DNA from 2 places in the Aeromonas aquatilis genome. Region 1 is predicted to be linked to the other one. Evidence: riboswitches for the same ligand, from Rfam matches in the RefSeq annotation. Region 1 holds a riboswitch; the other holds the start of a gene.
The links. A riboswitch is a leader RNA that binds a small molecule or an ion and turns the genes downstream of it on or off. The one in region 1 is predicted to bind lysine.
Positions count from the first base shown of each region.

Region 2: another riboswitch for lysine. It lies ahead of lysC (lysine-sensitive aspartokinase 3); the one in region 1 lies ahead of ACW5W8_RS15260 (Na+/H+ antiporter NhaC family protein).

Region 1 is NZ_JBSTYP010000037.1:19,018-27,387, forward strand. Features, by position in the region: gene ACW5W8_RS15250 (flavohemoglobin expression-modulating QEGLA motif protein) at 1-1,104, shown strand, start outside; gene ACW5W8_RS15255 (thymidine kinase) at 1,185-1,766, opposite strand; gene ACW5W8_RS15260 (Na+/H+ antiporter NhaC family protein) at 1,858-3,438, opposite strand; lysine riboswitch at 3,527-3,698, opposite strand; gene ACW5W8_RS15265 (H-NS family histone-like protein) at 4,002-4,406, shown strand; gene ACW5W8_RS15270 (cob(I)yrinic acid a,c-diamide adenosyltransferase) at 4,476-5,051, opposite strand; gene ACW5W8_RS15275 (DUF3820 family protein) at 5,048-5,278, opposite strand; gene queE (7-carboxy-7-deazaguanine synthase QueE) at 5,280-5,951, opposite strand; gene queC (7-cyano-7-deazaguanine synthase QueC) at 6,013-6,720, opposite strand; gene ACW5W8_RS15290 (tRNA-uridine aminocarboxypropyltransferase) at 6,741-7,364, opposite strand; gene rrtA (rhombosortase) at 7,363-7,956, shown strand; gene pyrF (orotidine-5'-phosphate decarboxylase) at 7,931-8,370, opposite strand, start outside.
Region 2 is NZ_JBSTYP010000035.1:10,427-18,796, reverse strand. Features, by position in the region: gene ACW5W8_RS14750 (alpha/beta fold hydrolase) at 770-1,561, opposite strand; gene ACW5W8_RS14745 (MmcQ/YjbR family DNA-binding protein) at 1,680-2,063, shown strand; gene ACW5W8_RS14740 (GNAT family N-acetyltransferase) at 2,060-2,548, shown strand; gene ACW5W8_RS14735 (DUF3802 family protein) at 2,606-2,941, shown strand; gene msrA (peptide-methionine (S)-S-oxide reductase MsrA) at 3,203-3,835, opposite strand; gene argA (amino-acid N-acetyltransferase) at 4,104-5,432, shown strand; lysine riboswitch at 5,540-5,763, shown strand; gene lysC (lysine-sensitive aspartokinase 3) at 5,854-7,206, shown strand; gene ACW5W8_RS14715 (hypothetical protein) at 7,339-8,370, opposite strand, start outside.

The DNA.
Region 1 (8,370 bases):
CGGATCCGCAGAAAACTGGGGCCACAGGACGATCTTGGCCGGATCCTGCAAGAGACGGTCGATCAGTACATGGTGGTGATCGAGATGCTGCGCCAGCGCGGCCAACCCGATTTTCAGCGTTACAGCCAGCTGCTCTATGGCTCTGCCAACGATCACCTGCGCGGGGATCGCAAGACTCTCAAGGAGCTGGGCTCCCGCCTGTGCGACATCTTCTCCCTGCCCGGCGCCCGCCATCTGGTGCGCCCCTACCCCAAGGAGTTCGAGGGGGAAGCGGCAGTGACCAAATTGCAGGGCAAGCTGTCGAGCTATTTCAGTGACGGCACCGTGCAAGTGAAGCTGAGCGATGGCATCGTGTCGGACGCCGCGGCCGGCGGCGATTACATCAAGCTCAACTCCCACGCCCGCTTCTCCGAGCTCGACTTGCAGGTGCTGGAGGTACATGAGGGGTGGGTTCATGTCGGCACCACCCTCAACGGTCGCCAGCAGCCCTATGCCACCTGGCTGAGCGCCGGTTCACCGCGGATCACCGCCTGTCAGGAGGGGCTGGCGGTATTGATAGAGACCCTCACCTTCAGCTCCTTTCCGGATCGGGCCAAGCGTATCTCCGATCGGGTGATGGCCATCGACATGGCCGAGCGCGGCGCCGATTTTCTCGAGGTGTTTCAGCACTTCGTGCGGCAGGGCACCAGCGAGCACGACGCCTACAAGATCACCCTGCGGGTCTTTCGTGGCGGCATGGTGGGCGGCGGCGCCTGCTTTACCAAGGATCTCTCCTATGTGAGGGGTTATGTGGAGACGGTCAACTTCATCCGCAGCGCCGTACTGGAAGGGGTGCCCGAAATCCTGCCGATGCTGTTTGTCGGCAAGGTGACACTGGATGACATTCCGGTGCTCTATCAGCACTATCTGGAGGGGCTGATCGCCGCTCCCCGCTATTTGCCGCCGATGTTTCGCGATCTCACCGGCCTCTATGTCTGGTTCGGTTTTGCCTCCGGCATGTCACTGGTGGATATCGGCCGGGTACAGCACCATTTTCGCCAGCTGTTTCAACGCCTGCCGGTGGCCGACCCCATCATTGCGCCGGCGGATATCGAGATCGACTGAACCACAGCGATACAAGTTGGAGAAAATAAAAAGGGCGCCAGATTGGCGCCCTGCTCGACGATTCAAATATCGCAGCCGACTTACTTGTAGGCCCGACCTTCCAGATAGTGCTTGCGGCAAAGCGACACATAGCGATCGTTACCACCGATCTCTACCTGCTCGCCATCGCGCATCACCTGCCCCGCTTCATTGACCCGGGAGTTCATATGCGCCTTGTTGCCACACCAGCAGATGCTCTTCAGCTCTTCAAACTTGTCAGCCAGACAGAGCAGATGGTAGGAACCGGGGAACAGCTCGCCGCGAAAATCGGTCTTGAGGCCATAGGCCATCACCGGAATATCCTGCTCATCGACGATGCGGGCCAGCTGGTAGACCTGCTCACGGGTCAAGAACTGGGCCTCGTCCACGATAAAGACATCGATATGTTTCTTCGCATGGCGCGCTTTCACCATTTCAAACAGATCACAGCTATCGCTAAACACGTCCACCTTCAGTTCAAGGCCAACCCGGGCACTGATCACCCCGACCCCGAAACGGTCATCGATGGCTGGCGTCATCGCCAGAGGATGCATGCCCCGCTCCAGATAGTTGAAGTGCGCCTGAATGAGCTGGGTGGATTTGCCTGAATTCATGGTGGCAAATTTGTAGTGCAGTGAAGCCATGATACTGTTCCGAAACTGAATTTATGGGGCGCATGCTAACCAAAGCCCCTGACAAAACCAAGGGGCCCGCGGGCCCCTTGCTCTATAAATGTTACGCGGTGGCCAGCTCTGGCCGCGCTTTGGCCTTTTTCAGGTGATAGCTGGTAAAGAGCACAAACCAGAGGGCGCTGACGCTGAAACCGGCCAGGCTGGAGTGCATCAAGCCCATTGCCAGGTAACCGATGGCCGCACCGAAGGCAATGGCCAGCGCATAGGGCAGCTGGGTCATCACGTGATCGATGTGATGGCAGCCGGCACCGGTGGCAGAGAGGATGCTGGTGCTGGAGATGGGTGAGCTGTGATCCCCGAACACCGAGCCAGCCAGTACCGCAGCCAGCATCGGCAGCATCAGGCTGATGTCGCTGGCGGCGGCCATGTCACCGGCCAGCGGCAGCATGATGCCGAAGGTACCCCAACTGGTGCCGGTAGCAAACGCCATGGCACAGGAGAGGATAAAGACCACGGCGGGCAGCACTTCAATAGGCAGGTTACCGTTAGCCAGCGAAGCCAGATACTTGCCGGTCTCAACGTCGCGCACCACGGCACCGATAGTCCAGGCAAACAGCAGGATGTTGATGGCTGGCAGCATGGCCATGACGCCTTGCGGAGCGGCCTTGATCCAGTTCTTGGCACCCAGCTTCAGGCGCATCGCCAGACCGATGGAGACCACCAGACTGCACAGGGCACCGTAGACCAGCGAAGAGCCGACGTTGGTATTTTCGAACGAGCCGAGCACGCTGAATGGCAGCCCTTTCTCGCTCAGCACCGCAGCACCGGAATCAATCATGAAATAGATGGTGGCGGCGGTCAGGGTCAGGATCGGCAGTACCATATCGATCATGCCGCCGTTGCTCTCTTCCGGGCTCTCCATATCCAGACCGATGGGGCGGCCCTTGGACTCATCCCACAGCTTGCCTTCCAGCGCCCACGCTTCGTGTTGACGCATCGGGCCGATATCCAGCTGACAGGCGATCACCACCAGCACCATGATGAGGGTAAAGACGGCGTAGAGGTTCATCGGGATCATCTCGACAAACGCCGCGATGGGGCTCTGTTCGGTCAGACCGTGGGCCGCCATGATGCCGCCAACCAGAGCGATGATATAGGCGCCCCAGGAAGAGATTGGCATCAGCACGCAGACCGGCGCCGCGGTGGAGTCCAGCAGATAGGCCAGTTTGGCACGGGAGATCTGGAAGCGGTCGGTGACCGGACGGCAGATGGCCCCCACCGACAGGCTGTGGAAGAAGTCATCGATAAAGAAGGCAAACACCATCATGCCAGTCAGAGCTTTGGCGCCCTTGCGGGTCTTGGCACGACGCTCGGCCCACTCGGCAAAGGCACGGGTCGCCCCGGAGACGCTCATCAGGCTGATGAGGCCACCCAGCAGCAGCATAAACAGGATCATGTTGACGTTGTCACGATTGAGCGCGCCATCGACCCAGAAGATCTTGAGCACGGTATTCAACATGTAATGCAGGGATTCGAGGGGCGAAAACTGATTGAGCAGCAGACTGCCGGTGACTATGCCCACACCAAGGGACAACAGTACGCGGCGGGTCAGGATCGCCAACGCGACAGCTAACAGGGGGGGAAGAACAGACCAACCGGAGTCGGCGAAATGACTAATGTCCATGATCTCTTTGCACCTAAAGATTACAGGTGGAGATCTACCGAGAGGATCTAAAGAAACAAAACCTATGGGGAGGTCATACTCCTCAGCCCCTTCAGGTAGCGCTCCATAGTGGATGACTATGGCAGTCCTGCACCTATTAGATGCAGAACCAGCAGCCCGGTATGATGGCCTGGCCACTTCGGCGCTGACTCCTTTCCTTGTGCATCACAGGCATCACCCTCCGCACAAATACTCATAGGCAGCGCGCCTCTACTTAAAGGTATTCGCCAGACATTTTATCGAGATGGCAGCTTATAGCAAGTTTTTTGATTAAATAGTCACGATAAACATATCAAGGTCGAAAAATGGTAGTCAAATGATGCAATAACGCCAGCTTTGACGCTATTTTCACCTACTGCGGCTTCATTGGCGTCCAATTACCAAGCCCTATTGCTGGCCATATTAAATATCTGTATTGATGATCTCCACGGATATAATATTTAACACAGCTTGACTTATCTAAATCGCCACGCAAGAATCAGCGGGAACATAATATTTTTCTCTGACTCGACGTGGTAACTCCTATGAATGAATTTTTAAAGGTACTGCTTAATATCCGCAGTCTGCGTGCGACCTGCCGCGAACTTCCTCTGGAACAACTGGAAGAGGCACTGGAAAAATTCTCTTCTATCGTTGCCGAACGTCAGCAGGATGAAGCTGCCGAGCGTCAGGCCCGTGAAGAGCATCTGCGGAAAATTAACGAATATAGCGAAATGCTGAAAGCCGCCGGTATTGACCCGGCAGAATTGGTAAGCGCTGTCGCTACCAACCCCGGCAAATCAGAAAAAGCCAAGCGGGCGCCACGGCCTGCCAAATATCGCTATCAGGATAATGGCGTAGAGAAAACCTGGACCGGCCAGGGCCGTATGCCTTCGGCTATTGCCAGCGCAGTGGCAGCAGGCAAATCACTGGAAGACTTTGCTATCTGATCTCAATCTCGTTGCTAATAAAAAACCTCGCCAAGGCGAGGTTTTTTATTGCCGCTTAAATGTGACATATCAGATAGCCGATTGCGGGCGATCTGCTGCCTTGACCCACAGCACTTCACGATCCCCTGCCACGCAGATGAGATAGCGGGCAACGGTAAAGAACCAGTCACTCATCCGGTTCAGATAGGGCAGCACCTCGGGATTGACCCGCTCTTCCCGGCTCAATGTCAGCAGCAAGCGCTCGCAATGACGCACCAGAGTACGCACCACATGTGCTTGCGCCGCGGCACGGGAACCACCGGGCAATATAAATTGGCGCAGCGGCGGCAATGGCTCACTATAACGATCTATCTGCTGTTCAAGGCGAGTGGTCCAGGCGGCATTAACTTGCCAAATTGATTCATTCTGGGCGCCGCTGGAGAATGCCAACTCGCCTCCCAGATCAAACAACTCCTGTTGCAACAGCTGTAAATCAGCCAATAAGTAGAGCTCTTGCGACAGGACGTCACAAATCAGCAAGCCAATATGGGAGTTGAGCTCATCGATATAACCGTAGGTCTCGACCCGCAAATGATCCTTGGGCAACTGGATACCATCGGCCAGCCGGGTCATGCCCTTGTCGCCCTGCCTCGTATATATTCTCATACCGACATCCTGTTAATAATGGGAATAATCATGGACTCGAGTCCATTGAGTTTGATTTCGTAAGCCAACGCCAGCGTCTGGCCCAATTTACCCGCCGGAAAACCGCTGCGCGCCATCCACACCAGATAGGGCTCGGGAATATCGATGATACGCCGCCCCTGATATTTACCGTAAGGCATCTTGTTAGTCAGGGTCAGCAGTACCTGTTCGTCGGATAGCCAATCCATATTAATCGATATCCAGATATTTATGAGTCTGGATTGAGAGTCGCCAGTTACGCGCGATACAGGTATCCATCGCCAATTGGGTGGCCCGTGGTTTCTGGCTGATCGGCTGCAAGGCAATGACCACGTCCGGGCGCAGGGTAGCGGTAGCGAGCAGCGCATCCAGCTCTTCAATATGGTGCTCGGTGGCCACCGGATGCTTGATCTCGTTGGCACGCTCCAGCGCCGAGACCAGCACAGGCAGCCCCCCTTTCATACCGATCTTGGGGGAGACTGTTACCCAGGTCTGCTCATGAGTCTTGATCTCGCTGGTGCCACTGGTTTCAATCTGCACCCGATAACCCGCCGCCAGCAGGGCTGACGAGAGTTCGTGCAGATCGTAGAGGCAGGGTTCCCCACCGGTGATCACCACATGGCGCGCCTGATAACCCAGATCGGTAAAGCTCTTGATAATCTGCGCGGTGCTGAGTTGGCTCCAGCAATCGGATTCGTTGGAGCGATCCAGCACCGCCGCCTTGCCCACTTCACGAGCCGGATCAACAACCCAGGTATGACGGGTATCGCACCAGGGGCAGCCCACCGGGCAACCCTGCAGGCGAACAAAGATGGCGGGCAGGCCGGTAAAGATGCCCTCCCCCTGGATGGTCTGGAAAATCTCGTTGATTGGGTAGTGCATCTCGATCACGGCTTGTTGCAAAAGTCGCGGATTATACCCCAAGCCACGGCAAGACGCAGGCTCACTCTGCGCTTTTCTCGCCCAGCCCGGTTTTCTCAAACAGTCTGGCCATGATGCCCGACTTGTCGGCCAGATAGTTGTTCAGACCGCGACGGCGCAGTTCACACGCAGGACACGTGCCGCAACCGTCACCGGCAATGCCGTTGTAGCAGGTCAGGGTCTGCTGGCGCACCGTGTCGAGGTGACCATAGTGATCCGCTAGTGCCCAGGTCTCGGCCTTGTCGAGCCACATCAGGGGAGTTTCAAAACGGATGCCGCGATCCAGCCCCAGCGACACCGCCTGATTGAGGGCCTTGACGAACTCGTCACGGCAATCGGGATAGCCGGAGAAGTCGGTCTCGCACACACCGGTGATCACCGCTTCGGCGCCCACCTGATAGGCATAGATGGAGGCCAGGGTCAGGAACAGAATATTGCGGCCCGGCACGAAGGTGTTGGGCAGCCCGTTATCCTGCAGCTCGCAACTGACAGGAATGTCGTCACGGGTCAGGGCAGAGACCGCCAGCTCATTGAGCAGCGTCACATCCATCACCTTGTGGGCGGCAATCCCCAGTGCACTGCCCAGACGGCGCGCGGTGTCGATCTCTTCCCGATGGCGCTGGCCATAGTCGAAGGTGATGGCGTGCACTTCATCATACTGGGCCAATGCCTGCACCAGACAAGTAGTGCTGTCCTGACCGCCGCTGAAAACCACGACTGCTTTTTTCATCTTGATAACTCCTTGAATTGTCACGCGCGGCGGCCTTCGGCAAAGTCCTGCCACTGGGTATTCAACCGATTGAACAGGGTCAGCAAGGGCGCATAGCGCTCCGGCCTCCCCTCCCACCGGGACAAGAGGTGATAGCCCGCCTCTATGGTAGAGAGGGCATCGGGAAAGGGTTTCTTGCGAATGGCATATTGACCGGCAATGGCACCAATGCCGATACGGGGCAAACGGACCAGTGCCGGGTTGCTCTGCAACATGCGATAGGCTTTGCGCCAGGTGCCGTCTAACAAGATAAAAGCGACGGATGCGGAGCCAGAGGATTCACTCTCCCACTGTTGGCGAAGATCGGTCAGCGAAATGGCATCCTCATCCGGCCAGAGTAGATAGCTGCGACGGGAAGGGTCTGCGAGCAACCCATTGAGCCACTCATCGCGGGAAAAGTCCTCCCCCACATGGATCTCGCACTGTTGCAAAGAGGCCGCCAGCAGCGCCGCAGTCCCCTTGGGATGTGCCATCTCGTTGGGGTGCTGCAAGATGTAGAGGGGCGTATGATTGTCAACCGGCACAATATAATCGCACAAGCAGGCTTTGAGGGCTCGGGTGCAACGTGTACAGTATCGACTGTTCTTGTCGTTGGACTGTTTCATGTTGTCAGACAAATCTGGATTGCTCTGGGTTATCACGCTCTCTCTCACCAGCTTGCTACTCTTCTTTACCGTTCCCAATCTTCAGCTCTCCTTCGATCGGCCCTTGATCGCTGGGGGCGAAGGGTGGCGGATCATAACAGGCAATCTGGCTCATACCAATCTGTGGCACCTGCAGCTCAATCTGGGCGGCCTCGCCATCCTCTATAGCCTGTTTCGCGACTATCTGGGTGGGGCTCGCCTGCCGCTGCTGATGTTGCTGCTCTGGTTGGCAGTGGGCTTGGGGATCTGGTGGTGGTGCCCGCAGACCCAGTGGTACATGGGGCTATCCGGCTCGCTGCATGGTCTGTTTGTCTGGGGGGCAATGCAGGATATTCGCCACGGACGCCGCACATCGGGCTGGCTACTGCTAGCGGGGATGGGGCTCAAGCTGGCGATGGACTTCTACAACGCAGGAGAGAGCCCGATCGCCACCCTGATCAATGCCAGGATACATATCGAGTCTCATCTTATCGGAGCTGGTGCAGGCCTGTTGCTCGGCCTGCACCGTGTATCACTGAGTGAGCCTGTTACGCACCAGCCAGCTCGGCATTGATGCTGGCCAGCATGGCGGCCGGATCGGCAGCCTGCGTAATGGGGCGACCGATAACCAGATAATCGGAACCCGCCTCGACCGCCGCTTTGGGTGTCATCACCCGGCGCTGATCCCCGGCCGCTGAACCGGTCGGGCGAATACCCGGGGTCACCAGCTTGAAATCTTCGCCCAGCAAGGCTTTCAACTCATGGGCCTCGTTGGCAGAGCAGACAACCCCATCCAAGCCGGATGCCTTGGTTAAGGTAGCCAGCCGGATCACCTGCTCGGCAGGGCTCACATCCAGACCAAGAGGGATCATGTCGGACTGCTCCATGCTGGTCAGCACGGTCACCCCGATCAACAATGGCGCCTTGTCGCCATAAGGCAGCAGCGCCTCTTTGGCGGCACGCATCATCCGCTCACCACCACTGGCAT
Region 2 (8,370 bases), on a different contig from region 1:
ATCCAAACTTAAAATGTCTATTATATAAGAAATTTAAGTAAAGCTTACCACTCCATACTTACATACCAAACTTTCATGATGTGAATAACTTAGAAGTATTTTTGGCTCGAGGTTTTTCCTATTCAATTGCCACCATAGTTTACATCTGAGGTATTTTAAAAGAATGAATCAAAGTTTTTTAATTGGCCTTCTCCAAGCAAAAAAGCATACAAAGTGGAGAAATTTTCTGTTGCTCGCTCTTCATATGATCAAAGAGCAACCAGTGAAGTTGAACAAATGTCTAACTCCATCTGCACCATGATTGCTCTTGATCTATATCACTCAGGAATTATAAAAACAATTTTAACTCACCCTACCTTACAATGTTTGTAACAACAGATAACCTATCATCTGAAGGATAATGAGCTTCGTACGAGGCAGGGAAAGTAAAATGGTTAAACAATAACAGAACTGACATAAACAACCATCTCAACTAATTATTTTATGACGATGATGACATTGAGGATAAGTTCGAATTTTATGATATGGATGAAGAGTATTTTTATTCAATAAGCGAATACGAAGAGCAAAATAACCATTTTTTTACAATTCTAATTGTCAGCCGTCTTACAGACCCTATTCCATAGGAGGTAGTTGTAGCCTGTTGAATACAGTATCGCAGCCAGTATGGCTATTCTTAAAACCATGATGGCTATCAGTTTGAGTTGAATAAATTGTAAAGGAGAATATATAACAACGTTGTTTGAGAATAACTAGACCTAAGGGGAGGTTATTTTCCCCCTCCCCCCAGCGATTGAATAAATGCCAGGGTACGACGATTAAACTGCTCCGGCTGTTCCACATTGCAGACATGGCCGCACTGCTGGATCACCGCCAGCGAAGAGCTGGCATCGCGGGCCACCTGCTCGCGCACCGGTGCCAGAAACATATGATCCTCCTCCCCCATCACATAAAGGGTGGGAATAGGCAGGGAGCGTTCGCGGAAGTAGCGCATCAGCGGGTTAACCTCGGTGGCGAGGCGGAACCAACGTTTGAATTCCTTCTGGCAGAGCTTGCGGGCCTCGCGCACAAAGAGGTTGCGCGACTCCTGATGGTGCTGGCGCGGCATGATGATGAAGGCAAACAGCCGGTAGAGCCACATATAGGGCAGGAAGTGCTGGCCGAGTCGGCCCAGTTGCACCAGCACCCGCGAGCGGATATCGAGCCGCAGGATGGCGCCCCCCAGTACCATGCTTTTGACCCGCTCCGGGCAGAGCTCGGCCAGATGGCGAATAAGGATGGTGCCAAGGGAGATGCCGACAAAGTGGGCGCGGCGGATATCGAGATGATCGAGCAGCCGAACGATATCTTCGGTCACTTCCCGAAAGCTGTAGTGGCCCTTGACCACCTGTTGCAGCTGGTGGGACTGGCCGTGGCCGCGCAAATCCAGCAGCAACACGTTGAAGTGTTCGCGATAGGCGCGCAGCTGCTTGAACCAGATGGAGGAGCTGCCACCGGCGCCGTGGACAAACACCACCCAATCCCGCTCGGGACCCAGTTCGAAAGTCTTGTGATACAACATCCAATAGGCTCCCTTGGTGATGGGGGGTATACTCGGCTGCGCGCATATTAACAGAACAGGCCCGCCGATAGATATGCGCCTGACATGACCCGGATCACCCCTTGCGCGAGAACTTTCCATGGATTTGACCCGTTTGCGCCACTTTCTGCTGACCCTGCCGGGCGCCACCGAAGATACCCCGTTTGGCCCGGAGATCCTGGTCTACCGCATCGCCGGCAAGATGTTCGCGCTGGTGGATTGGCAGGCCGAGCCGCTTACCATCAACCTCAAATGCGAGCCCGAGCTGGCGTTGCTGCTGCGCGAGATCCACCCCGAGGTCAAACCGGGTTGGCATATGAACAAGCAACACTGGAACACAGTGACCCTGAACAGCACCTTGCCGGATGATCTGTGGCAAGGCTGGGTGCACCACTCCTATGAGCGGGTTGTCGCGGGTCTGCCCAAAGCCAAACGGCCACAGGCGCCGCGCCCCCTCTCCCCCACTGACGACCCAACCTTATGACCCCAGCACTTAGTCCAGCACTTTGCATTGTCCCCCTTGGTGAGGCACATATCCCCGCCCTCGTGAGCCTGTTTGAGCAGGCGGTGCGACGCAGCGGCCCCGAGCACTACAGCGCCGAGCAGGTGGAGCAGTGGGCCCTCGGTTCACAACATCCGGGCTTTGTCAGCCAGCTGCGCGAGCACCACGGCTGGGTAGCGGAGCAGGCAAATGTGCCCCTCGGTTTTGTCACCCTGAGCCCCGATGGCCACCTCAGTCTGCTCTATGTGAGCGCCGACCATCAGCGCCAGGGACTGGGCAATCTGCTGCTCACCACGGCGCTCGCGGGGGCCCGAGGGCTCGGTATGACCCTCATCACCACCGAGGCCAGCGCCTTCAGTTATGAGCTATTTTTACGACATGGCTTTACGTTGACCGGGCTGGAGTGCGTGGAGCGGGGCGGAGTCAGTTTTACTCGCCATCGCCTGCACTGCTGCTTGCCAAGCTAGGGCAAGCCACTAAAATACGCTTAATTTTCGTATTGTTACTGTATTGAGGCAGCAACCATGGTGGTAGAAAGTGAAGGCTATATCTCGCTGATCGAGTATCTGGTGGAGAGTTTGGGATTGTTTGAATCCCAACAGCAGAACGATGGTGAAGAGACCATCGAAGATCTGGTCAGTGGCCGTGTTGCCAGCAACCTGATGGCCATTTGCGAGCAAAACCCCCAGCTCGATCCCAAGGTGCGTTTCGCCATCATGCAGGAGGCCGACGCCGTGGTCGCCGATCTGGAAGAGGTGCTCTCCGCCGTCTGGCTGCGCGCCCCGACCCCGGAACAGAAAACCTTCCTCATCGAGTTTATCGATCTCATCAAGAACCTGTTCGACAGCGCCATCGGCTGATCTGCCGTCCGGCTCTCCCGCCCAGCGCAAGATTTCAAAACAGCATATAAGGAAAAGGGCCGCCTTGGTGGGCAGCCCTGCTTGCTATCATTTTCAACCCGCCAGTGCGTTCATTCATCAGGCGGTTATCAAGGCAAGAAATGTGTCTGGACTTTGCATCCGATCCCTGGACGCTACCTAGTTAGTCCCAACTGGTCGCAATAAGTTCCCTCCTCCGACCATTTATTTTCACTTTTATTAAGAAATCGACTACAAACCTGTTCAGCGGTTCAGGCTGGGCGGCAAACAGACTCCAATGCCACCTAATCCGCAGTAGCCATCCGGATTTTTCTCCAGATATTGCTGATGGTAATCCTCGGCGTAGTAGAAGGGCGCCAGCGGCAGAATGCGGGTGGTAATGGCACGACTGTCACCGCTCGCCGCCATCGCCTGCTGATAGGCCGCCATGCTCTGCTGGGCAATGATCTGCTGACTCTCGTCGCCATAGAAGATCACCGAGCGATACTGGGTGCCAATGTCCCCGCCCTGACGCATCCCCTGCGCCGGATCGTGCTGCTCCCAGAACAGTCTGAGCAGATCGCCGTAGCTGATCACCGCCGGATCAAACACCACCTGCACCGTCTCGGCATGGCCGGTCAGGCCACTGCACACCTCTTTGTAGGTGGGATTCTGGGTCACGCCGCCCTGATAACCTGCCGCGGTGGAGTAGACGCCCGGCTGCTGCCAGAACAGGCGCTCAACCCCCCAGAAACAGCCCATGCCAAACCAGGCCACCGCCATCCCTTCCGGCCAGGGGCCCTGAGTCGGGTTGCCATTCACCGCATGCTGCTGACCAATCACCATCGCTTCGCGTCGTCCCGGCAGGGCATCTGCCGGTGAAATAATCTGTTCCATGAACTCTGTCCTTGTATAAAACCCTGTGAAATCACACAGCTGACGAAAAGGAGCATCGAAGATAGCAGTTTATCGCGCCGGATCAACCGGCGGGCCCCTCCCCGCTCGCCCCAACGTCCATCTGCGCTTCCTGCCACCTGTTCCCAATCCGCACGGCCAAGCCGCCCCTCGTAGACCAGAAACGGCCAAAATCAATATTTAGTCTTGATTTGTGAATTAATTTTCATATATTGAGCCAATCGCTGTTTTTTTATGGAAGAAATATCAAGTGCGTGAACGCGAACCCAGTCTGGTCAATGCCTTCCGGCAATCCACCCCCTATGTCAATGTGCATCGGGGTGCCACCTTTGTGCTGATGATGGGGGGAGAAGCCATCTGCCACCCCAACTTCGCCAATATCGTCAGCGATATCGCTCTGCTGCAGACACTGGGCATACGCCTGGTGCTGGTGTTTGGTTCACGTCCGCAAAACGATGAGGCGCTGGCCCGCGCCGGTATCGAGGCCCAGTATCACAAGCGGATCCGGGTCACCGATGACGAGAGTTTCACCATCATCAAGCAGGTGTGTGGCGGCCTGCAATATGACATCACCGCCCAGCTCTCCATGGGGCTCGCCAACACCCCCATGCAGGGGGCGCGGATCAGCGTGGTGAGCGGCAACTTCGTCACTGCCCAGCCGCTGGGGGTGGATGATGGCATCGACTTTTGCCATAGCGGCCGGGTGCGCCGCATCGATGTGGAGGGGATCACCCGCCAGCTCGATCAGAAGAGTCTGGTACTGATCTCCCCCATCGGCTGCTCGGTCACCGGCGAGAGCTTTAACCTGAGCTCCGAAGAGGTGGCCCGCCGGGTGGCGGTCGATCTCAAGGCGGACAAGCTCATCTGCTTTAGCAGCACCCAGGGGGTGATGGACAGACGCGGCGAGGCCATCTCCGAGCTCTTCCCCGAACAGGCCGAAGAGCTGCTGGTAGAGCTGGAGCAGGCGGGGGAAGAGATGTCCGGCACCGCCCGCTATCTGCGCGCGGCCATAGCCTCCTGCCGCGGCGGCGTGCCCCGCTCCCATCTGGTCAGCTATCAGGATGATGGCGCCATGCTGCAGGAGTTGTTCAGCCGCGACGGTCTCGGCACCCAGATCGTGCGGGAAAGCGCCGAGCAAGCCCGAGCCGCCACCATCGAGGATATCGGCGGCATTCTGGATCTGATCCGCCCGCTGGAGGAGGAAGGCATTCTGGTGCGCCGCTCCCGCGAGCAGCTGGAGATGGAGATCGACAAGTTCACCATCATCGAGCGCGATGGCCTCATCATCGGCTGCGCGGCCCTCTACTGCTTTATGGAAGAGGCGATGGCGGAGATGGCTTGCGTCGCCATCCATCCCGACTATCGCAACTCCAACCGGGGGGATCAGCTGGTGGCCAAGGTGGCCGAGCGGGCCAAGCGGCTTGGCATTCGCCGCCTGTTCGTGCTCACCACCCGCTCCATCCACTGGTTCCGGGAGCGGGGCTTCGATCCGCTGAAAGTGGAAGATCTGCCGGTGGCGCGCCAGCGTCTCTACAACTGGCAGCGCCGTTCCAAGGTTTTGTCAAAGACCATTGCCTAAGCCATTGATTCTGCGTTGAGTTAGCCGACAATTTGAACTTTTTCACAAACTCGATTGACAGTGCAATCCAACGCAGGGTATTTCTAAATGCACTCCACCGCCCTGGTGGAGCCAGAAGAGGAGCGCTGCCCAGGCAGCCCAAGGGAGGACACCAGCGTCCGGTGAACTTGGGTCAGGGGGAGCAGCGCCGAGACGAGTGAGGAGACTGGTAACCTCAACGTCGGCTGCGGGGGCTGAATCCCCCGGGTTGTCATCGGTAGTGATCATCCCCCACCGCGCTCTGTCAGGGGCGGTACGGGATGGGCTCTGCAGGTGGAGTGCTTCTGGCCGGGATAGCTTCGTTCATTCCTGCCATTTTCAGCCTCCTCCTCTCTTTTTTGCCCGATGGAACCGGAATCTTAAAATAAGACAGGAGTAAGCAATGAGCCCGATCAATGTCGCCAAGTTTGGCGGAACCAGTGTCGCCAACTTCCCGGCCATGAATAACTGCGCAGACATCGTGCTGGCCAATCCTGCCACCCGGGTGGTGGTACTGAGTGCCAGCGCCGGTGTCACCAACCTGCTGGTCGCCCTGGCACAAGGGGAGCTGGACGAAGTGGGCCGCGACGAGCAGCTAGCCAAACTGGCCGGGATCCAGCAGGCCATTCTGGCAGATCTCGGCAACCCCGATGATGTGAGCACCCTCATTCATGGCCAGCTGGACGAAATTCGCCTCATGGCCCAGCAAGCCCACCAGCATACCGATGCGGAGCTGGCCGATCGCCTCATCGCCTGCGGCGAGCTGATGTCTACCCGCCTCTTTACCGAGCTGCTGCGCCAGCGCGGCGTCAAGGCCCACTGGCAGGATGTGCGCCAGCTGATGCGCACCGACAGCCGCTTTGGCAAGGCCACCGTCGATCTGGCCACCACCCGCACTCTCTGCCAGCAGACGCTGGGCCCACAGCTTGGCGACAGCCTCATCATCACCCAGGGCTTTATCGGTGCCGATGGCGATGGCCGCACCACCACGCTGGGGCGCGGCGGCTCTGACTACAGCGCAGCCCTGCTCGCCGAAGCACTCGATGCCACCAGTATCGAGATCTGGACCGATGTGCCCGGCATCTACACCACGGATCCGCGCCTCGTCACCCGCGCCCGCCCCATTCCTGAAATCAGCTTTGTCGAAGCGGCCGAGATGGCCACCTTTGGCGCCAAGGTGCTGCACCCCGCCACCCTGCAACCGGCGGTGCGCCAGAATATTCCGGTGTTTGTCGGCTCCGCCAAGGACCCCGCCGCCGGTGGTACCTGGATCCGCGCCAGCACAGATTCAAGCCCGCTGTTTCGCGCCGTCGCCCTGCGCCGCCAGCAGGTGCTGGTGACCCTGCACAGCCTCAACATGTTCCACGCCTACGGTTTTCTGGCCGAAGTGTTCGGCATTCTGGCCCGTCACCGCATCTCGGTAGACCTCATCACCACGTCGGAAGTGAGCGTGTCATTGACGCTGGATCACACCGGCAGCCAAAGCAACGGCGAGCCGATCCTGAGCGACAAGGTACTGGCCGAGCTGGGCCAGCTCTGCAAGGTGGAGGTGGAAACCGGTCTGGCACTGGTGGCGCTCATCGGCAACCGGATGAGCGAAGTGAACGGGGTGGGCAGTCAGGTCTTTGACGCCCTGCGCGAGCACAACATCCGGATGATCTGCTACGGCGCCAGCGCCCACAACCTCTGCTTCCTGGTCAAGGAGAGCGAGGCGGGCAATATCGTCAACCGCCTCCATCAGGAGTTGCTGGACTGACAACGGCTTGGCCCAGCGTGGGCTGACCCGAGCAAGATCGATAGCCGGCATAGCACAGGGCGCCATTTCCAAACCGGAAAAGGCGCCCTGTTTATTGGCAGAGACCGTCTGCTAAGCGACGTTCAGGTGCGTTCAGGCAAGGCTGGTGGCAGGCAGCTGACAGGCCACGGCTTCGCGGCGCAGCTGCTGCAAGCGGGCCAGCAGCCCGCTCTGGCCCAGCTCAGTCTCCTGGGGCGAGAGATTGTCCACCAGCAGCGGATAGTGATCCGTCACCGCCTGCATCAACCAGTCGAGGCGACGCAGGGTGAGCGGGCCGCAGCTCTGGCCGCTCAGATCATCGGCCACATCGAGCCGGTGGCTGCGATACATGTCCCGCCACCAGTTGGCGACCAGCGCCTCGTCGCTCGCCAGCGCGGCGCTCCACTCCCCTTGCAGGGCGTGCAGGCGGGCCAGCACGGGCGCGCTGGCTCCTTCGCGGATCAGGTGGTGGATCTCCCGTTTCACCCATTTCAGACAAAGCTCGCGCCAGTAGCGAAATTGCGGCAAAGGATCGGCCGCATCGAGCCAGAGTCCGGAGAGGGTACGGGTCTCCAACCGCTCCGGCACATGGAACTGCGGGTCGACCAGACCATTGGAGTTGTATTCAAAGCGGGGATCGAAGGTCCACATATAGCCAAAGTCGAACACGCAGATCTGCTCGCCGTCATCGAGCAGGTTGCCCGGGCTCGGGTCCCAGTCAAACCAGCCCCAGCGGGCCAGCTCACCTTGCACCTCCAGCATCTGGGCCAGATTACGTTCGTTGAGCTGATGGACCGGTACGCCCCGCAACCAGGGGGAGACCAGCACCCCGGCCCGCGCCGAGCCAAAGCTGGTGCAGACCACGTGGGAGAGGACGGTTGGGTGCAGCTCGCGCAGCGCCTCGATTTCGCGCCGCCGCTCCAGCTCGGTCAGAAAGGCTGTCTTGCCATCGAGGTTGGCCACCAGCGAATCCTGACGGCGCCGCTTGAGGCACCAGTGATGCCCCTCCACCTTGAGGTGAAACACCTCGGCGGTGAGACCGTGGCGATAGACCTTGACCACAGCCGGATGGCTATCCTTCAGCTTGACCAGTTGGGCCAGCGGCAGCGGGCAGTCTCGCTCGCGTCCGACCCGGATCTCTTCCTT